Regions from separate parts of the Ruegeria sp. TM1040 genome, predicted to be linked through region 2. Evidence: riboswitches for the same ligand, from Rfam matches in the RefSeq annotation. Region 2 holds a riboswitch; the other holds the start of a gene.
The links. A riboswitch is a leader RNA that binds a small molecule or an ion and turns the genes downstream of it on or off. The one in region 2 is predicted to bind FMN.
Positions count from the first base shown of each region.

Region 1: it holds a riboswitch for FMN, as region 2 does, so the genes downstream of both, TM1040_RS16910 (DMT family transporter) here and TM1040_RS01965 (6,7-dimethyl-8-ribityllumazine synthase) in region 2, are expected to answer to the same signal.

Region 1 is NC_008044.1:2,630,912-2,641,593, reverse strand. It holds gene glcF (glycolate oxidase subunit GlcF) at 1-14, shown strand, start outside; gene TM1040_RS16925 (trypsin-like serine peptidase) at 107-961, shown strand; gene TM1040_RS16920 (Hsp20 family protein) at 1,102-1,569, shown strand; gene TM1040_RS16915 (TetR/AcrR family transcriptional regulator) at 1,721-2,311, shown strand; gene TM1040_RS16910 (DMT family transporter) at 2,291-3,184, opposite strand; FMN riboswitch at 3,275-3,409, opposite strand; gene TM1040_RS16905 (esterase-like activity of phytase family protein) at 3,579-5,750, opposite strand; gene TM1040_RS16900 (globin) at 5,924-6,349, shown strand; gene TM1040_RS16895 (NAD-dependent succinate-semialdehyde dehydrogenase) at 6,373-7,845, opposite strand; gene TM1040_RS16890 (alpha/beta hydrolase) at 7,949-8,734, shown strand; gene TM1040_RS16885 (aminopeptidase P family protein) at 8,914-10,122, shown strand; gene TM1040_RS16880 (DUF1523 family protein) at 10,290-10,682, shown strand, end outside.
Region 2 is NC_008043.1:313,689-324,370, reverse strand. It holds gene TM1040_RS01990 (ABC transporter ATP-binding protein) at 1-534, opposite strand, end outside; gene TM1040_RS01985 (ABC transporter permease) at 531-1,319, opposite strand; gene TM1040_RS01980 (ABC transporter permease) at 1,323-2,126, opposite strand; gene TM1040_RS01975 (ABC transporter substrate-binding protein) at 2,184-3,203, opposite strand; gene TM1040_RS01970 (LacI family DNA-binding transcriptional regulator) at 3,208-4,296, opposite strand; FMN riboswitch at 4,467-4,598, shown strand; gene TM1040_RS01965 (6,7-dimethyl-8-ribityllumazine synthase) at 4,669-5,139, shown strand; gene TM1040_RS01960 (GH1 family beta-glucosidase) at 5,190-6,524, opposite strand; gene TM1040_RS01955 (substrate-binding domain-containing protein) at 6,521-7,561, opposite strand; gene TM1040_RS01950 (ABC transporter substrate-binding protein) at 7,828-9,177, shown strand; gene TM1040_RS01945 (carbohydrate ABC transporter permease) at 9,322-10,329, shown strand; gene TM1040_RS01940 (carbohydrate ABC transporter permease) at 10,343-10,682, shown strand, end outside.

The DNA.
Region 1 (10,682 bases), on a different replicon from region 2:
CCATCTTGCGCTGAAGCTGCACAGGCGGCATCACAGAAAGGCGCGCGGAATCGTCCTTCTGCGCCCAACTTTTGCCCGAAGCGTTGGCTAGGCTGTCGCATAGGGGATGTGGAGTTTGCCCGTGCTGCCGATTAAGAAATTGATTGTTAGTGGTGTTTTATGCGTGTTGTCTGCTGCTGCGGTGGCGGGCACAACACTGCGCGGCAATGATACGCGTCTTAAAAGTCTTGAAACCACAGATGCAGGCCGAGACTGGGAAGCGGTAGGGCGGCTGGATCGTGCGGGCGAGGGGTTCTGCACCGGGGCCTTGATTGCTCCGGATATCGTGCTGACGGCGGCGCATTGCCTTTATGATCGCGACACCATGGCCCAGATCGACCCGACCTCAATCGAGTTTTTGGCGGGATGGCGCAACGGCCGAGCCTCGGCCTATCGCGCGGTGAAGCGGGCGGTCCTGCATCCGCGCTATGTCTATGACGGGACACTGTCGGCAAAACGAGTCCGGAACGACATTGCCCTGTTGCAACTGCAACGCCCCATTCGCAACACTACCGTCACGCCATTTGAAACCGACGCGCGCCCCCGCGAGGGGGCCCGGGTCGGTGTGGTGTCCTACGCGCAGGACCGCTCCGAGGCGCCCTCGCTCCAAGAGGTCTGCAAGGTGATTGCTCGTCAGGATGGTGTCCTGGTGATGTCCTGTGACGTGGACTTCGGGGCCTCTGGCGCCCCTGTGTTTTCGTTTGACGCTGGACGCCCGCGGATCGTATCGGTGGTCTCAGCCAAGGCGCGTGTCGAGGGTTCTGCCGTTTCTCTGGGCGCGTCGCTGGCCGAGGAACTGGCGCTTTTGCAGTCACAGCTGACCGGGGCCCATGTCGGCAGCCGGATGCCTCAGGGGGTTGGTCGCGTTCAGGTCGGGGAACCGCGCCGCAGCGACATTGGTGCAAAATTCATTTCCAACTGAATTCGCCCCCTCTTGAAACAAAAATGACCCTTCATACATGGGAGGTACCCAAGGCGCCAAAGACTGGGCCTTGGATCAATCCACCCGTCCCGTGTTGGGAGGGCTTTATAGCAGTTATCGCTCAAAGATGAGGATGAACCATGCGTACGTTTGATTTTGCTCCGCTGCACCGTGCAACTGTCGGCTTCGACCAGATTGCCGATTTAATGGACCGGGTGATGAGCTCGGATCTCCAGCAGCCAAGCTACCCCCCATACAACATTGAAAAAACCTCGGACGATGCCTACCGCATCTCGATCGCTGTCGCGGGCTTTTCCGAAGACGAGTTGAACGTCGAGGTAAAAGAGCACGCCCTGGTCGTGTCCGCGCGCAAGTCCGAAGAGAACGGCGAGCGCACCTACCTGCATCGCGGGATTGCAACCCGAGCCTTTGAACGCCGTTTCACCCTTGCAGATCATGTGCGGGTGCAGGGCGCCAGCCACGGCGACGGCATGCTCCATATCGATCTCGTGCGAGAAGTGCCTGAGGCGCTGAAGCCGCGCCGGATCGAGATTTCCTCCGCTGCGGCGTCCAAGCCCAAGGAAATTTCGGGCTCGACCGTGAACTGATCTGACGCAGGATGCGAGTTGCGTCCTATTCCGAGGGCTCCCGGCTGGTTAGACGGGAGCTCTTTTTATTCATGGATTTACGTTATTTACCAAGCGGTAGGTTGTCCTGCGGCAGAATGCCTGCCTTAATGGATGTATGACCCTGGCCGAGATGACATCTACCAGTACCCGCACACAGTTGATCGAAAGCGCTTGCCGCTTGTTTGCGGCACATGGGTATGCCGGGGCCTCCATCTCAGCCATCGCACAGGAACTCGGCCTCAGCAAACAGGCGCTGTTGCACCATTTTGGGAGCAAGAACGCGCTCTATGCTTTGGCGGTTGAACAGGCTGCGTCGTCGGTACTTCAACTGCTGTTTGATGCGATGGAAGATGACCGCCCGCCAGAAGAGCAACTGGAGACGTTCTTTGCAGCTTACCAATCGGCGCTGCAGGCGGATTGCGCCTCGGCCCAGATCGTGCTGCGAGAGCTCTTGGATCAGGCGCTGCCACGTGACGGAGGTACGTCTTTTGCGACCTTGTTTGAAAGCCTCGTCGCCACCGTGCAAGCCACCGAGCGCTGGGAGGGCAAAGGCGTTGCCGGGGCATTGGGCGTGGTGACGCAGCTCTTGGGAGCTGCGTCCCTGATGGGATGTACGCACGACGCCTGGGGGCGATATTACGATGCCAGCGTGCTGAGTACGGCTAAGGTTCAGGCCCGCGCCCCATTTGCCGAGATGGTCTCAGGCGTTTTGCGCGGCTGAACCCGGTTTAGCACGGGCCTCTCTGTTCAGCAGATAGGCGCTTGCAACAATGATCAGCGCGGTGCCCAGCCACATGTTGCCATCCGGCAAGAACCCAAAGACAACTGCGCCCAGCCCCACGTTGAAGACCAGTTTCAGGTGATCAAAGGGTTGAAGGAACGCTGCGTCTGCCAGCGTGTAGGCCCGCACCAGGCTATGCTGCGCCAGAGCCGTCAACAGTCCCGCGCCAATCACAAGCCAGATAGTGCCTTCTGGCAGTGCAAAGCCGCCACCAAGTGACAGGAGCGCATTTGCAGGGCTGAGGAGCAGCAGCAGATAGATCGTGACCGTCTCGGTGCTATCGCGCCGTGTGAGGTGCTTGGTCACAACGGAACTCGCAGCCCAAAAGGCCGCCGCAGCGACTGGCAGAAGGGCCGCGATCTGGAAGCGATCTGACCACGGGGCCAGGATCACCATGCCACCAAAGATGCCCACAACAACAGCGCCCCAGCGGTGCAAGGAAACATCTTCGCCGAGGAAAAGACCCGCGCCGATGGTGACAAAAAAGGGCGAAAGCAAGATCAAGGCAATCGCCTGCCAGATTGGCACATGGGCCAGCCCAAGCGTCCAGAGTTGCACACCGGCAACGGCCAGCACGACCCGGATCACATGGGTGATCATTTGCCGGGTCGACAGAACGGCAGTCCAGTTGCGCCAGATCCATGGGATGTAAAACAGAAGCGCGATCAGATACTGCCAGAAGGTCACCATCGGAGCAGAGGCCCCATGCAGCATCGTGGCCGATTGCAGTGCGGTGTTCACCAGCGCAAAGCAGGCTCCGGCGATGACCATGAGGCCAGCCGCCTTGAGCGGGGTAGGAAGCGATTGAGTCATCTGCGTGTTGTCCTTTCCTCGGTCCGCAATTGACCCAAGGCAAACGAATAGACCCAAAGCCCTCCTGCACATGGCGAAGGGCGCGGGTCTCTCCATTCTCTTTCATCCGGACTGTAACCGTCGGCCCCGGAATTGCGCCGGGTCTGCTGTCACCCTTGTCAAACCAAGGGCCGCTCGTGGGCTGTGACCACCGGTAGGGACTTTCACCCTGCCCTGAGAATATCGCCTCATGATGAGGCATGAACCTGATAGCGAAGCGATTGTGCAAAGAAAAGCACGCAGCTGCGAATTGCGCGCGACGTAAGATGCAAAAAAGAGGCCCCGCTAGGGACCCCTTTGCTGTGCGGCGACGTCGGCGCCATGATGGCAGGCGCCGGACAGATCGCGGGTCGGATCAGTCGACCTTGAACGACCAGAACATCGTCTCGCCAGAGCTGTCATCGACACCGTCATTGTCGGTCGACACCCAAGCGGTGCCGTCTGCCAGGATGGCCAAACCTTCAACCTTGTCGAGCACATAGCCGCCGGTGGATTTCAGGTCAGGCAGCAGGTCGCGGACCTCTTCCTTTGTCACGACAGGGAGATCGCTGCCAAGCGGGGCAGGAACCATATCCGAGAGCGCAATGCGATAGATCTTCTTGGTGACTGCGCGGTCATCATGCTGGTTGTCGCGCTCAATCACATAGACATGATCGCCATGCGCCACGATTTCCGACAGACCAACCCAGCCGGTGGCCGGCGCTGCCTTTGGATAAAGAACGGCGCCCCATTCCTTGGTATCCAGATTGTAGGAAACCAGCTTTACATGGTTTTCGGGATCGTCTTTCCACTCACGCTGCACCGCCATCCAGAGCGTGTTGCCAACCTTGGTGATGCCTTCAAAGCCAAAGCGCTTCTCGACGGACTGCAGCTCTGCGGGGATCGCGATTTCACCCTTGTTGGTTTTGATCAGGCCCTCGGCGCTGACGTGATAGATCGCGTGCGGGATCGCGCGTTCCGTGCGGCCCTCGGACGCCACATAGAAGCCGCCTTCGCCATCAAGCGTGATCCCTTCGAGGTCGAGTTTTTGCGCAGCGTCGCCATTGGCGCGATGAATGCGGATCACATCGGTGATGCGCGCTGGGGTCTGAGAGGGGTCAATCTTGAAGATCGAGGGCTGGAAGCCGTAAAAGCTATCATTGACCGCCCAGATCATACCGTCTTCATCCGCAACCATGCCGGAGATGGCGCCCCAGCCGATCAGCTCTTTGGCTCCTGCCGAGGTCAGATGAGGATATGTGGCTGCGCCATCCTGAAGCTCAAAGAGCATCACATGCGCCCGTGCGCCACCGTCTTCGAGGAGGTCTTTCTCGTTGGCTGAAACAAGAAGGCCGCGCTCGGGAATGGTCACATAGCCTTCGGGGCCGGTACCAGAGGGCAGCAACTGTGTCAGAACCGGTTTTGCCGGGTCGGTGACGTCATAGACGCCAACAACCGAAGCGCGCTCTGCCCCGACAAACACGAAAGGTGTGCCGTCAAACTCTGCGAAGGTCACAGATTCCGGTTCGACACCTTTGGCATCGGAACGCTTGTCCGGGTAGTGGCCGATCTGGATGATCGCATGCTCAAAAGAAACGCCAGAGTCATAGACCACAGAGCCGTCTTTGTGGAAGATGGTCCAACCGCGCGAACCGCCGTTGTAGTCCCCCTCGTTTGCGGTGGCAAAGTGATCTGCGTCAATCCAGGTCACAGCATCAGGTTCGCGCAGGCGCCCCTTCTGGCTTTCGTCAAAGATCAGTGCACCGCGCTCGTCGGTGGCATCAATGCCATCGAGGTCCACGGCGCCTGCGGAGAAGTGACTGAGAATCTCACCATCCCTGGACACGACGACCATGTGGTTGTTCTCTTGCAGCGTCACAACCGTCTCGTCGAGGTTGTTGATCGAGACATACTCTGGCTCCGGGTCCGATCCTGCGATCTCGGCCAGACCGGTCAGATCCACCATCTTCATGCTGGCGCAGTTCAGGCCGTCTTGCGTGGTGTTGATCATAACGAGGTTGCCTGCGGGCAATTGCGGAATGATCCCGTCATTCAGGTCTTCGTCGCGTTCGTTTTCGATTGCGATGGACAGGAAGGCGCCGTCCTTGGATTTTGCGAGGGAGTCCGGCTGACCGCCCAAATCACAGGAGGCAAGTTCCGCGCCTGTTGCGGTGTCAAAGGCCATGACTTGCCCGGAAGGCTGGGTGTAGCTCTCCGAGGTGTTGACCCCGACATATGCGATGGTACCGACCACTGCGACCGAGGTGGGCTCGCCCGGAAGGGCGATATTGCCTTTGGGCACCGGGTTGGCGGCATCGGTGATGTCGATCATCCCAAGCGCGCCCAGCGGGCTGTCGGTATAGACCAGCGTCATGCCATCGGCGGTCACGTCGATGATCTCGGGCGAGCTTTCGCGGCTCTGGTCGGCACCTTCGGCCATGTTCTTGATGACGGGGAAAGACGCGATCCGGTTGAAGGCTTTTTCAGCCTGCGCAAAACCGGCGGTCAGCGCGAGGGCGGAGGTCAGGCACACTAGGCGCAGGGACATCGGCAGCTCCTGTAGGAATGAAATCGATGCCAAGGCCATGCCCGCGCTGTGCAAACTATTCGCAACGGTTTTTTGTATGTTTCGTGACGTCTGTGTAAGCCGGTGTTTACACAACATTGCTATCCTCGTGGACGGAAACCGGCCCTCCAAAATGTTCGAGGTGTGCGATGGGAATGGCGATACTGCGTCAGATTGAAGTGCAACTCATCAAGGTCAGCTTTAATAGGGTCTTTGCACAAAAGGCCGCGTTGGCAGAAAAGTTCTACCATCATCTGTTTCTTGAGCTACCTGACGCCGAGGTCATGTTCACCCGTGATTTCTCGCATCAAACAGAAATGTTTGCCCGCGTTCTGACCACTGGGATGCAGAGTCTCGGACGAGATCGGGAAATGATGGTTCTGGTTGATGACTTGTTGCAACGACACAAGCACCTGGGGCTGACATTGGACCAGATGTATACGGCACAACGGGCGTTGCATCTGGCGTTTTGCGAGGTCATGCAAGCTGAACTCACGGCGGCCGAGGTTTCTGCCTGGGACAATGCAATTGGTCGTCTGTGTCGGGCGTTGGCGGCCGGGATCGAACCCCCAGCCGCCTGAGATTCATTTTACGGTCAAGGGGTTTAAACGGACATGCAGAGGTACTTCATTTCGAGATAGTCCTCGATGCCGTGATGGCTGCCTTCCCGTCCAAGCCCGGATTGTTTTACACCTCCAAAGGGCGCAAGCTCGGTAGAAATAATCCCTGTATTGATCCCCACAATTCCGTATTCCAGCGCCTCGGCGACCTTGTACACGCGGCTCAGATCCTTGGCATAGAAATAGGATGCAAGGCCAAAGATGGTGTCATTCGCCATCTCGATCACCTCGTCTTCGGTCTCAAACTTGAAGAGCGGCGCGAGCGGGCCAAAGGTCTCATCCTGCGCGAAAGCCATGTCCGGTGTCGCGCCGGTCACGATGGTGGGTTCAAAGAAGGTGCCACCGAGCTCTGATGGCGCGCCGCCTAGGATTACCTCGGCACCCTTGTCCATGGCATCCGCGATGTGGTCTTCGACCTTCTTGACTGCAGCCTCAGAGATCAATGGGCCAAAGTGCGTGCCATCCTCAAGCCCGTCTCCGACCTTCATGGCCTCGACTTTTTCCTTCAGCTTGGCGGCAAACGCATCATAGATCCCAGACTGCACATAGATCCGGTTGGCACAGACGCAGGTTTGGCCATTATTGCGGAACTTGCACATGATGGCGCCCTCGACCGCCGCATCGAGATCGGCGTCATCGAACACGATGAAAGGTGCGTTGCCGCCGAGCTCCATGGAGCATTTCATCACCTGATCCGCTGCTTGGCGGAGCAGGATTCGACCGACGTTGGTTGACCCGGTAAACGTCAGCTTGCGCACAATCGGGTTCTCGCAGAATTCCTTGCCAATGCCGGAGGCGTCCGAAGCGGGGATGACATTGAAAACACCCGCAGGGATGCCCGCGCGTTCTGCCAATACGGCGAGTGCGGTGGCGGAGAGCGGTGTTTCAGAGGCCGGGCGCGCCACAAAGGCACAGCCGGCCGCCAGTGCCGGCCCTGCCTTGCGGGTGATCATGGCGTTGGGGAAATTCCATGGCGTGATCGAAGCGGCAACGCCAATGGGTTGCTTGATCACGGTGATCCGTTTGTCGCGTTGGTGACCAGGAATGGTTTCGCCATAGACGCGCTTGGCCTCTTCGGCAAAGAATTCAATGAAAGAGGCACCGTAGGCGATTTCGCCGCGTGCCTCGGCCAGCGGCTTGCCCATTTCAGCCGTCAGGATCACGGCGAGATCTTCCTGATGGGCCATCATCAGGTCGAACCATTTGCGCAGAACGCCTGCGCGCTCCTTGCCAGTCCATTTCGCCCATTCCTTTTGCGCGCCCTGTGCTGCTGCAATGGCGTCGCGGGCTTGCATGCGGCTGACATCCGCCACATTGGCGATCACATCACCGCGCGCCGGGTTGGTCACTTCAAATGTGCCCTCGCCAGCGACAAAAGCGCCATTGATGTAGGCCCGGTCTTCCAGCAGGGTGGGGTCCGCCAGAAGGGATTTCAGGTCGGTTGTCGCGTCGAGCATCGGTTCCTCCGCAAATTCGAGTCTCGCAAATCAAAAGCAGTTGGGCCTAATGTTGTCCAGTGACACCGATAAGTCCATAAGCTTAACATATTAAGGGAAAATGATGGAACTCGACGACGCCTATGCCAACGGAGCCTATATCGAAGGAGCCGCAGACTATCCTCCGCGCTGGGCGGCCTCCGCAGAAGATTTCCGCAACAGTCTGCAGGACCGGGCGCGCTTGAACCTTTCTTATGGCGAAGGTGACCGACACAAGTTTGATTTGTTCCTGCCCGAAGGCACCCCCGTGGGGCTGTTTGTCTTTGTGCATGGCGGGTACTGGATGGCATTCGATAAATCGAGCTGGTCGCATCTGGCGGTTGGGGCGCTCTCAAAAGGATGGGCGGTGGCGATGCCGTCATACGAACTTTGCCCCGAGGTGCGCATTTCCGAGATCACGCAGCAGATTTCGCAGGCTGTAACGGCAGCTGCAAAAGAGATCGATGGTCCGATCGTTCTGGCGGGCCACTCCGCCGGGGGGCATCTGGTTGCGCGGATGCTTGACCCCGAAGTGCTGCCGGAGGCCGTTGGGGCACGTATTCGCAACGTTGTGCCGATCTCTCCACTCTCAGATCTGCGTCCATTGCTGCGCACCTCGATGAACGAGAAGTTCAAGATGGACGCCGACGCCGCCATTGCTGAGAGCCCGGTCGAGATGCAAAACCGCTATGACGCCAAAGTGACCGTCTGGGTCGGCGGGGCGGAGCGGCCCGCATTTCTTGATCAGGCGATCTGGCTGGTGGAAGCCTGGGATGCGGATCACGTCATCGCCTTTGAAAAACACCATTTCAACGTGATCGAACCGCTTGCGGACCCAGAAAGCGATCTGGTTGCGGTGATAACCGCCTGAGGATCTGCCTTGCCCGGAGTATGCTTCGGGCAAGGAAAAAAAGCGCTTGCCGCATGCGGAGATTCCTCGCATCATCCCGCCAGAACCAGCGATGGCGTCGCGCGTGGTTTGGCCACGGGTTCAACATCTCAAAAAACATCCTGTACGCCGGGATCTTCTTGTCAAAAGGAGGGTCCAGCATGACTGCTCGTCCTGAAATGTATCGCTTCCATAACGGTGAAAAAGCGCCGTTGCAGTTCTCTGTCGCGGAATACGAAGAGCGCATCGCGCGCTTGCGCAGCACCATGTCCGATCTGGGAGTGGAGGCCGCTGTCTTCACCTCCATGCACAATATCTCTTATTACTCGGGGTTTACCTATTGCGCCTTCGGGCGACCCTATGGGCTGGTGGTCACGGCGGATCAGGCGGTGACCATCAGTGCGGGGATCGACGCGGGCCAGCCGTGGCGGCGCTGTTTTTGTGACAACATCACCTACACCGACTGGCAGCGTGACAACTTCTGGCGGGCTATTCTGTCGGTGGTGGGCGCGCAACGCGTTGTCGGCATCGAAGGTGATCATCTGACGCTGTTGCAACGCGGCAAGCTCGACCATTTCCTCGCCCCTGCAAAAGTGGTGGACCTCTACGAGGCGACCATGGTGCAGCGCATGCACAAATCACCGGCAGAGCTCGAGATGATCCGCGCCGGTGCTGCGGTGGCTGATGTGGGCGGGTTTGCTATTCGCGACGCGGTAAAGGCCGGTGTGAGAGAAATCGATGTTGCCATGGCCGGGCGGGACGCAATGGAACTGGAGATCGCACGCCGCTTCCCTGATGCGGAGTATCGCGACACTTGGGTTTGGTTCCAATCTGGCCTGAACACCGATGGAGCGCATAACCCGGTCACCGCACGCCAGCTGCAGCGTGGAGACATCCTGTCGCTCAATACATTCCCGATGATTTCGGGCTATTACACTGCCCTGGAACGGACGATGTTTGTGCAGGAGGTCGACCCCGCGAGCCTCAAGATCTGGGAGGCCAATGTCGCGGCGCATGAATATGGCATGTCGCTTCTGAAGCCCGGCGCGAGCTGCGCGGAGATCACGCATAAGATCAACCGCTTCTTTGAAGAGCGCGACCTGCTGCAATATCGCACGTTTGGCTACGGGCATTCCTTTGGGGTTTTGTCGCACTACTACGGCCGAGAGGCGGGGCTTGAGCTGCGCGAAGACATCGACACTGTGCTGGAGCCGGGCATGGTGATCTCGATGGAGCCCATGCTGACAATTGCTCACGGCGAACCTGGTGCAGGGGGCTATCGCGAGCATGATATTCTCATCATTACCGAAGACGGCAATGAAAATATCACCAAATATCCCTACGGGCCCGAGTTCAACGTTGTGGGCTAATCCCTGATAAAACCCTTGACCGGCGCGCGCGGGACTTGCATCCAACGCGGGCCGGTGCTGAGCCCTGATCTCGGGCTCAGTCGCCGCAAAATTTCGCCTTATGTCATTGCTTTGCGACGCCGCAGATCCGACATTAGATAAGGTGGCGCAGTGTTTGAGGGGGCAAAATGGCCTATGTGAAGTGGATTTTCATTCTGATCTTCTGGCTCTTTGTTGGGAGCTTTCTGCACTACACGTTGCCCCAATATGACGTCGTGCGCATCGTCAACACTTATGAAGAGCGCAAGGAGCTGGGCGATTGGACGCGTATGTTCTGGTCGACGCCAGACAGCCAAAGCGCCGCGCTCCTCAATCGCGATGTACAGTTCATTCAGGCGGTGCGCCCCAATGGCGATGCTATTGTCTATCGCAACGAGGACACCGGCTGGAATTGGCCGCCCTATTTCAAATTCGACACCGCCAATCTCTACACAGAGGCGAATGATGCGATTTCCACCAAAGACGACCCGGAGTGGGTACGGATCATGCATTATGGCTGGCGCAGTCAGCTTCTGACATCG
Region 2 (10,682 bases):
GGCCAACTCGTCGCGCAGCTCCAGCCGGAGGGCGGCATCCAGCGCCGACAGGGGCTCATCCAGCAGCATCAGGCGCGGGCGTGGGGCAAATGCGCGGGCCAGTGCGACCCGTTGGCGTTGCCCGCCAGAGAGCGCGGTGATCGCGCGGTGGGCATAAGGTTCCAGGCGGCACAGAGTGATGACTTCGTCGACACGGCGCTGGATCTCGGCCCGCGGCAGGCGCTGCATCTTGAGACCATACCCGATGTTGTCGCGCACGGACATGTTGGGAAACAGCGCATAGGATTGAAACACCATGCCGATATTGCGCTTTTCAACGGGCAGGTGGGTGACATCCTTATCCCCGAACCGAATTTCTGCGCCTGTATCCGGCACTTCAAGCCCGGCAATGAGGCGCAGGAGGGTGGTCTTGCCGCAACCCGAAGGGCCAAGGAGCGATATGATCTCGCCGGGATCAATTTCCAGATCAGTAGGATTGAGGGCGCGGGTGCCATCGTCATAGGTTTTGGCAACGCGGCAGAGAGTAAGGGTCATGACAGTATCCTTTGGGCGCGGGCAGAGGCCCATTGCATCGCCATCAGAAGCGGGACGATCATCACGAAAAAGACCAGTGTATAGGCGGAGGCGATTTCCAGCCGCATCGAGGCGTAGGAATCCGCAAGCCCTACAGGCAGGGTTTTTAAAAGCGGCGTGTGAAGCATCCATGTGAGATTGAACTCTCCGATAGAGAGTGTGACGACCGTGAGGCTCCCGGCAAGAATACCGGGCAGAGCGTTGGGAACCACAATATCGACAAAGCGCCGCGCCGGCCCTGCGCCAAGAGATGCCGCCCCTTCCTCAAGCGTCTTGAGGTCGATTGCAGCCAGCACAGCCTGCACCGCGCGCACCATGAAGGGCAGGGTGTAAAGAACATGCCCGACAAGGATAAAGCTCCAATGCGCGCGAAACCCCTGCTGCGCGCCGTAGAGCTGCAAGAGCGCAAGTGCGAGCGCCAGCCCCGGCACGGCCAGCGGCAGGGAAATGAACTCTTCCAGGATACGCGACAGTCGGCCGGGATTTCGGGCCAGCGCATAGGCTGCGGGCACGCCCAGGATCAGCGTCATCACAAGGCATGCGACAGCGAGCCAGATGGAGAGAAAGATACTGTCTGCATAAAGCGTCCAGACCTCAGCCACCCATTTGAGTGTAAGACCCGAAGAAAGGCCACGGAAGTAGTTGGCGGTCAGCCCCGCGAGCACCGATTGCACCGTGGGCACCAGCAAGAAGGCGCAGGCCAGCAGCGTGACCATGAGTGATAAGAGATGAGGCAGTCGTCGCATGTCTTATCCTCCTGCAGCTATCGCGCCGCCGGAAAAGCTGCGCGCAATCAAGAGGACTCCCCATGTGACAATGCCCAATGCGATGGAGAGCGCCGAAGCCATGGCGAAATTCGCCGATAGCGTGAACTCGGTGTAGATCACCATCGGCAGGACATCGATGTCCGTGGCCAAGGTGAAGGCAGTACCAAAGGCCCCCATGGCGGTGGCAAAGGCGATCGCCCCCGCCGCGACCATGGCTGGGCGCAGCGCTGGCAAGAGTACATCCCAGAGCACTCGATGGGCTGGCGCGCCAAGGCTGCGCGCGGCTTCTTCCAGTGCAGGATCTATCTTCTCGGCCGCGGCCATCACGGTCAGCAGCACCCGTGGGATGGAGAAATAGAGATAGCCGAGGAAGAGCCCAAAGGTGGAATAGGCAATGACCACGTGACTTGGGGTGATCTGGTTTACCAGCCCCTGCCGACCCCCGAGAAGGATGATCATAAAGCCGACCACAACACCGGGAAACGCGAGGGGCAGTGTCAGGATCGACAAGAGGGCACTGCGTCCCCAGAACCGATTGCGGGTCAGAAAAAGCCCTGCAGTGGTGGAGACGGCCAAGGCCGCGAGAGTCACCGCGCCTGAAACCAGAAGGGTTTGCAGAAGGGCTGAGAGATACCGCGGGGTTTGCAGCATCCTGACATAAACGCTCCAGCCCTCTGCGCCCTCGGAGGAGGACAGCACAAGGCGCACCAAGGGTAGCGCGAGAAAAGCGAGCGTGAAGATCAACAGAGGAAGGAGGCATAAAACGCCAAAGGAACGGGCCGTCACGGGAGTTCTTTCCTGAAGTACCGGGAGCACACCGGGACGCGCGCTCCCGGTGTTGGATTATTTGACTTCGTTCAGGTAGCGTTCGCCAAAACCGGCCTGCGCCTTTTCCATCTCTGCATAGTTCACAGCCTGTGCACGGGCATAATCGCTGGCGGGCAGGAATTTCTCCGCCACCTCAGCAGGCAGCTCAACCGGGCGCGCGGGCTGCAGATAGGCGTTGGTCCAGATCGCCTGCCCTTTGTCAGAGAGAATGAAATCCAGAACCTTCTTGCCGGTCTCGCCGTGAGGCGCATTGCCCACGAGGCTCATGACATAGGGTACACGCACCGACCCCTCGCAGGGCAGGACAAATTCAAAATTTCCGTCTTCTTCGTATTTCGCGCGATAGGCGTTGAAGTCGTAATCAAACAGGATCGGGATCTCTCCCGATACGACCCGCGCATAAGACGTCTGCTTGGGCACGATCGGTGCGTTCTCTGCCAGCTCGGAAAAATACTCGATTGCGGGGTCAAAGTCTTGCAGATCGCCCCCAAAGGAAAGGTTGACGGCGACGGCCCCGGCATATCCGACAAAGGCCGACGAGGGATCCAGATAACCCACCATTCCCTGATAGGCAGGCTTTTTCAGGTCTGCAAAGCACTGCGGGACGGGCGCGCCGCCAAGGGCGTCCACATTCACAAAGAACCCGATGGTGCCGTAATGCACTGCGAACCACTTGCCTTCGGGGTCTTTGAGCCCCTCCGGGATCTCGTCAAAACCTGCGGGCTTGTACGCCTCGACCAGACCTTCCTTGCCCGCCTTGATGCCGGTGGTCACACCGTAATAGGCCACATCTGCCACGGGGCTGTCTTTTTCAGCCACAAGCTGTGCAAATGTCTGGCCGGAGTTCTTGTTGTCATGCGGAAGGCTGACACCGATCTCGGTCTCGATGGCCTCCAGCATGGACGCCCAATCCGCCCATTGCGGGGGGCAATTGTAGCAGATGGCGTCTTCGGCCTGCGCCGAAGATGCAAAAGACGCGGTCAGCGGTGCCGCAAGAGCGGTTGCAGCCAGAACCGTAAGAGCGATATGTTTCATGGGTTCATCCTTGTTTGTCGTTGGACGTGAACGGGGGAACAGACGGCGACTGGGCAGCACCCCGGTCGTCGTCAGGGCTTTTCGCGCGGGGTCCGGACAAGGTTGCCCCGGCGCGGAAAGTAAAAGGCAGGGGCGCAAGTTCTGTCATTGCGCCGCCCTGCAGTCCGGTCAAAAGCGTCTGTGCGGCCTGGCGACCCATTGCCTCTGGGGTGGTCTCGATCGTGGCAAGCGAGCGATCCAGCAAACGCCCGACCTCGATCCCATCGAACCCCACAACCGACAAATCCTGCGGGACATGCCGCCCCATCAAAGGCGCGGCTTTTTGCACGGCGATTGCCAGGAAGTCATTGGAGGCAAAGATCGCGGTCAGATCCGGGTGGTCCGAGAGGCGCTGGGCAAGGATACTGGGCGTGTTGGCTTCGGTCTCGGTGATCTCGATCAGCTTGGGTGGGGCCAGATTGAGGGCGGCACATTGCGCCCGAAACCCGTCAAACCGGTTGCGTGAGCGGTCCGAGGTCGAAAATCGCAACGCCAGAAATCCGGTGCGCTCGTGGCCGTAGAGGGCAAACTGGCGCGCGACTTCTGCGGCGGCCTGCGCGTTGGACACATGCGCGCTGGGCCAGTCGGGCAGAGGGTCGTGAAACATCAGGCAGACGGGGATGTCGCGCGCCCGAGCCTGTGCGAGCGGCACACTCTCCTGTGGCGCGGCCATTGTCACCAACAGGCCGTCGACATCCTTACTCAGGAGAGTTGTGAGAATGTCATTGTCCGTTTCGTCATCGTAATTGGAGCTGGCGACCAACAGCTGATACCCGTGGCTGCGCAACTCTTCCTGAGCCCCCTGCACGGCCTCCGCAAACACCGGGTTGGCGAGCGACGGAATAAGGCAACCGACGGTCATGCTCTTGCGGCTTTGTAAGGCGCGTCCAGTCGCGGAAAAGACAAAACCCATGCGCCGCGCTGCATCTTCAACACGAGCGCGGGTCTCAGCGCTGGCGGGGCCGGATTTATTCAGCACGCGACTCGCAGTTGCGACGCCACATCCGGCAGCGAGGGCGACATCCTTGATGGTTATGCGGGTCCTGTCGGTCATTTGAACCTTTTGCGAGTCGTGAGATGGAAACGTTTCCAGCCCAGCAAATAGCGGGATAGGGGCACAGTTTTGTGACGTTTGGCACGAAACGCAGCCGGATGACCTAACGGGCGCTCGATGGTTCGGCGTGCCCTGTGCATTGACAATGCCGCAGAGGCTGCCTAGCTCTTTTCCATTCTCAGGGCGGGGTGAAATTCCCCACCGGCGGTTATAGCCCGCGAGCGCCACCTCTACGGGGTGGGTCAGCAGATCCGGTGGAATTCCGGGGCCGACGGTCATAGTCCGGATGGGAGAGAATGTACTGCGTGTACCGATGGGTGCAGGTGGTCTTTTGCGCTCTGGGATTCTGTCATGTTGAAAGGATCAAGAGCTATGACAAAATCCCCAAAATTCGCCTTCATCAAGGCGCAGTGGCATGCCGATATCGTGGATCAGGCATTGATCGGGTTCCAAGACCAACTCGCCGATTTTGGGCTTGACGCCGCCGTCGACGTCTTCGACGTGCCCGGCGCGTTCGAGATGCCGCTGCTGGCTCAGAAACTTGCGGCCACGGGTGAGTATGACGCGATCGCCGCGGCCGCTCTGGTCGTGGATGGCGGGATCTACCGCCATGATTTCGTGGCACAGGCGGTGGTGTCCGGGTTGATGGAGGCCGGCCTCAAGACAGGCGTGCCGGTGCTGTCGGTATCTCTCACGCCGCATCATTTCCAGCCGAGCGAGGAACACCAGACCTTCTATCACGCGCATTTTGTGAAGAAGGGCCGCGAGGCTGCACAGGCGGCAGTGCGGATGGCCAATCTGTACCGCGATCTTACCCCAACTCCGGTCGAGGCCGTGGCCTAAATGGCCTGCGCCGCACCTCTCAGAAAAAGAAGTGCGGCGCTTCTTTGAGTTCAGGATGCGGTAAGCGCACGTTGCAAGGCACGATAAGAGGCCTTCGGCGTGCGCTTCAGCGTCTCAAAGTCGACATGCACCAGACCAAAGCGTTTCTCGTACCCGAGCGCCCATTCGTAATTGTCGAGAAGTGACCACAGAAAGTAACCCTTCACCGGGACGCCCTCTGCAATCGCTTGGCGTACCCGCGCAAGGTGTGCCTCAACGTAGGCGATGCGGGCTGCGTCCGGCACCTCGCCCTCCAGAAGCACATCCGGGTTTGCCATGCCGTTCTCGGTCACGATGAGCGGCAGACCTCCGGTGTAGTCTTCGGCTGTGCGCTTCAGAAACTTGTAAAGCCCATCTGGATAAATCTCCCACCCCATCTGGGTCGTGGGCAGTTCGCCCACCAGCTCTGCGTAATGGGGCCAGGGGCCATTGTCTGGACCGATCACCTTGCGAGTGTAATAGTTCAAACCGCACCAATCGACCTTTTGGGTGATGGTGGCGAAATCGTCCTGCCAGCCCTGCGGCAAATGGGGTTCGAGCCCGCGCAAGGCTGCTTCGGGATAAGCGCCTTTAAAGACCCCGCCGAGGAAAAAGCGGTTGTAGATCGCATCATAGGTTTCTGCCGCGGCCTGAGCTTGGGCACTCTGATCCAGCGGCTCCGCCCATTCAAAATTGAACACCGCACCAAGGTTGTTCATTCCAAGGCCCCGCATCACTTCGATGGCGCGGCCATGGGACAACAGGACATGGTGCATGGCCCGTGCGGTGGCGCGGATGTCGCGCAGACCGGGCGCGTGATGGCCCAGAAAATGCGAAAGCCACCCAACGCACCAGGGTTCGTTGATGGGTGCCACGGAATACATCCGATCGCCGATCCGGGACATGATGACTTCGGTGAATTCGGCAAACCAGTTGCTTACATCTCGATTGCGCCAGCCGCCCATGTCGGCCAGTGGCTGCGGCAGCTCCCAGTGGTAGAGCGTCGCGCAGGGCTTCAGGCCGCGTTCGAGCATCGCGTCGGTCAGCCGGTCGTAGAAATCGAGCCCCTCGGCATTGGGCGTGCCACGCCCCTCGGGCAGCACGCGTGCCCAACTGGTCGAGAACCGATAGCACTCAAACCCCGCTGCAGCGGCGAGATCGAGGTCCTCCTCAAAGCGGTGGTAGTGGTCACAGGCGCGTGCGCCATCCTCAGAACGCACCACATTGCCGGGTGTTGCGGCAAAACTATCCCAATGGGTCGGCCCTGCGCCGCCATATTGATGGCCTTCAATCTGATAGGAAGACGTCGCGCAGCCGAACAGGAAATCCCCTGGAAAGTCGCGGCGTGTAAAAGTGAAATCCGTCATGTCTTTGATGTCCTGTTGGGGGCGGGGCCTGTTGAGCGACCGACAGTGAGTTCGGCTTCCAAAAGCTCAGTCAAGGGCGCATCGCCCGGGTCTTCGATCTGTGAAATCAGGAGTTTGGCCAACCTGCGCCCGGCATCGCGCACCGAGGAACGAGTGGCGGTAAAGACCGGCACATCGGCCCCGTTTCGCAGATAAGACAGGTCGTCGTCATGGGTGATAACCGAAATGTCGCGCCCCATTTTGAGCCCGGATTCTTCGATTGCGCGGCGCACACCAAAGGCGGCGATGATCGAGGACACCAGATAGGCGGTGGGCGGATCTTCCAGTGCCTGCGTGCGTTGCACGGTGTCGTAGCCATAGACTTCGGTCATCTCTCCTGCCGTCATCAGGGCGGGATCAACTGGGATTCCGCGTGCCTGCAGCGCCGCCTCATAGCCCTGGCGGCGGCGGTGCGCGAAATCCATGCTCTCTTGACCGTTCACAAGGCAGATCCGGCGGTGGCCCAGATCCAGCAGAAAGTCGGTTGCGCGCCGAAACGCGCTGGTATTGTTCACGTCGAGCCAGCTGTAAGGTCTGGAAATATCGGTGGCGCGCCCATGCACTGCAAAGGGCAGGCCGATCTCTTGCAGCATCGTAATCCGAGAGTCGCGCATCTTTGGTGCGTGCAACACGATGCCATCCACGTTCCGCTTGGCGGCCATTTCGTGATAGGCGCGGGACTGATCTTCGTCGGCGACCAGTGAGAGCACCATGTCGTAGCCTGCTTGGCTGTAGCTCTCTCCGGCGCCCGCAATGAAGTCGCTGAAAATCGGGTTCATCATCTCGTGCTGGGTCGAGAGCGGAATCACATGACCGATTGCCATCGCGCGCCCCGTCGCCAATGCCTTGGCACGGGTGTTGGGGCGATAATTGTGATCTTGGGCGGCCTGCATCACGCGCTTGCGCGTAGCCTCGCTGACTTCGGGATAGCCGTTTAGCGCTCGGCTCACGGTGGTTTGTGACAGACCAAGGACTGCCGAAAGTTCTTTGAGGTTCATGGGGCTGGGCCTCCAAAGCGCTTTAAAAAGTCTGCGAGAAGTCGGTCTCCGAACCCGAAGCTCTATTCAAGTTATGTCAAAGGCAACATCGCTAGTTCAAGTGTAAACTAATAATCCGAGCAGAGAATTGTTGACACTTGGGCCCGAATCCGAAATTTTGAAATCAATCAAAGCGCTTTGAATCGCTTGAGGACGCGCCGCCGAGCGAAGGCATCAAGACTGATGCGGCTCTATGGTGGATGCGGAGAGTAAAGGGAGGAGACCCAATGAAACGAGTATTGATGTCAGCCGCAGCGATCACCGCGTTGATGGCAGGAACGGCGAGCGCCCAGGATCTGATTTTTCCGGTCGGCGAAGGCGCCTTCAACTGGGACAGCTACGCAGAGCTGGAGAAGATCGACCTGAACGGTGAGCAGGTCACCGTGTTTGGTCCATGGCTCGGGCCTGACCAAGAGGTTGTTGAAAACGTACTGGCCTACTTCGCAGCCGCGACCGGTGCGGATGTGCGCTATGCAGGCTCCGACAGCTTTGAGCAGCAGATCGTGGTCGATGCCGAGGCAGGCTCTGCCCCCAATGTTGCTGTTTTCCCGCAGCCCGGTCTGGTGTCTGATATGGCCAAGCGAGGCTTCATCACGCCGCTTGGTGAAGAAACCGCCGACTGGGTGCGCGACAACTACGCCGCGGGTCAGTCCTGGGTGGATCTCGGAACCTATCCGGGCGCAGATGGCAATGACGGGCTCTTTGGTCTGTTCTACAAGGTCGATGTGAAGTCTCTGGTTTGGTATAACCCGGAAAACTTTGAGGATTTCGGATATGAAACTCCGCAGTCCATGGAAGAGCTGAAGGCGCTGACCGAGCAGATGGTGGCCGATGGCAACACTCCATGGTGCATCGGCCTGGGATCCGGTGGCGCGACTGGCTGGCCTGCGACCGACTGGGTCGAGGACATGATGCTGCGCACGCAGGAACCCGCAGTCTACGACAAATGGGTCTCCAATGAGCTGAAGTTCGATGATCCTGCCGTCATCGGTGCGATTGAGGAATTCGGTTGGTTCGCCAAGAACGATGACTTCGTTTCTGGTGGTGCTGGTGCCGTGGCGTCTACCGACTTCCGCGATAGCCCCAAAGGTCTCTTTGCCAGCCCGCCGCAGTGCATGATGCACCGTCAGGCGTCCTTCATTCCGGCCTTCTTCCCAGAAGGCACCGAAATGGGTCTGGATGCTGATTTCTTCTACTTCCCTGCCTACGAAGGCAAAGAACTTGGCAATCCGGTACTGGGCGCGGGCACCATCTGGTCGATCACCAATGACAGCCCCGGTGCTCAGGCGCTGATGGAGTTCCTGAAGGCGCCGATCGCTCATGAAGTCTGGATGGCGCAGCAAGGGTTCCTGACCCCGCTGAAGAGCGTCAACACCGACCTCTATGCCACCGACACGCTGAAGAAGATGGGCGAGATTCTTCTCTCTGCAGATACCTTCCGCTTTGATGCATCCGATCTGATGCCGGGTGGCGTGGGCGCCGGGTCGTTCTGGACCGGCATGGTGGATTACGCAGGTGGCAAACCTGCCGAAGAGGTTGCAACCGAGATCCAGTCCTCCTGGGATGCGCTCAAGTAACCAAGAGCGCCTCTCCTGCAGGGCCGTCCCTCCGGCCGGCCCTGCCCCTTGCCGGTGGCCACGCAGCAATAGCGTTTCACCACTCACCACGCCCAAACGGGCGCTCTGTGGCCCCGGCACCCATGTTTTCTTCAGGAGCCAGTCATGCATCCAGCCATTCAAGGGCTGCTGACCATCGCTTTCGGCGTCGGGGGCTGTGTCGGCTATTTCTACCTCTCGAATATCATCCTCGACACCTTTGTTTTCCCCGCCCGAGGCAAGGACATTGCCAAGAATATCCGCCGCGCCAACATGGTGCGCCCATGGCTCTTTTTGCTGCCTGCGCTTCTCGCCCTGGGGCTCTACCTCGCTTATCCGGTGTTTGAGACAATCCGTTTGTCCCTCACCGAGCGGGTGCCCGGTGGTGGCTCGGAGTTTGTCGGGCTCGACAACTACAAGCAGATGCTCGCAGAGGCAAAGTTCTGGGAGGCGCTGCAGAACAACTTCCTCTGGCTTCTGGTGGTGCCTGCGGCCTCTACCGCCTTTGGTTTGCTGGCAGCGCAGCTCACCGATCGGTTGGCTTGGGGAAATATCGCTAAGTCATTGATTTTTATGCCAATGGCGATCTCCTTTGTGGGCGCTGCGGTGATCTGGAAGCTCGTTTATGACGCCCGCCCGCCGGGCACCGAGCAAATCGGCATTCTCAATGCGATCTATATCTGGCTCGGTGGCGTTGAACCCCAGCAATGGTTGACGATCCCGTTCTGGAACAACTTCTTCTTGATGATGGTTCTGGTTTGGATTCAGACCGGCTTTGCCATGGTGATCCTGTCGGCAGCCCTGCGCGGTATCCCCGAAGAAACCGTCGAGGCCGCCATCGTGGATGGTGCCGGACCCTTTCAGATCTTCTTCAAGATCAAAGTGCCGCAGATCATGGGCACCATCGTCGTGGTCTGGACTACGATTACAATCGTGGTGCTCAAGGTCTTTGACATCGTGTTTGCGCTGACCAATGGCCAGTGGGAGACGCAGGTTCTCGCCAATTATATGTATGACAAGCTGTTCCGGGCGAATGACTGGGGCGTGGGATCGGCTTCGGCCATGGTGATCATGCTTCTGGTGATGCCGATCCTGGTTTGGAACGTCTACAACGCACGTCGCGAAATGCGCTGAGGGGGATGGGGTTATGAATGCAATCGCAGGACAAAAGCCTGGCCTGATGTGGGCGCTTCGCATCTCTGTCATCGTGTTGGTTGGCCTCTGGCTGTTTCCGACGCTGGGGCTGCTGGTGTCGTCGTTCCGCACCGGTGATCAGATCGCCACATCCGGTTGGTGGAAGGCTTTGTTTCCCACCGAGCAGAACCAGACGCTGCGCACAGCTGCGCCAGAAACACAGGTGCAGGTGGGTGACCTCTGGGTGATCGAAGGTAATCTCTTTGAGGGCGAAACTTCGGCCGAAATCTCTGTCTGGGGCACCAATGCCCGCGAGATTGACGCCTACAGCGCGGGAGAGACCGCGACCCTAC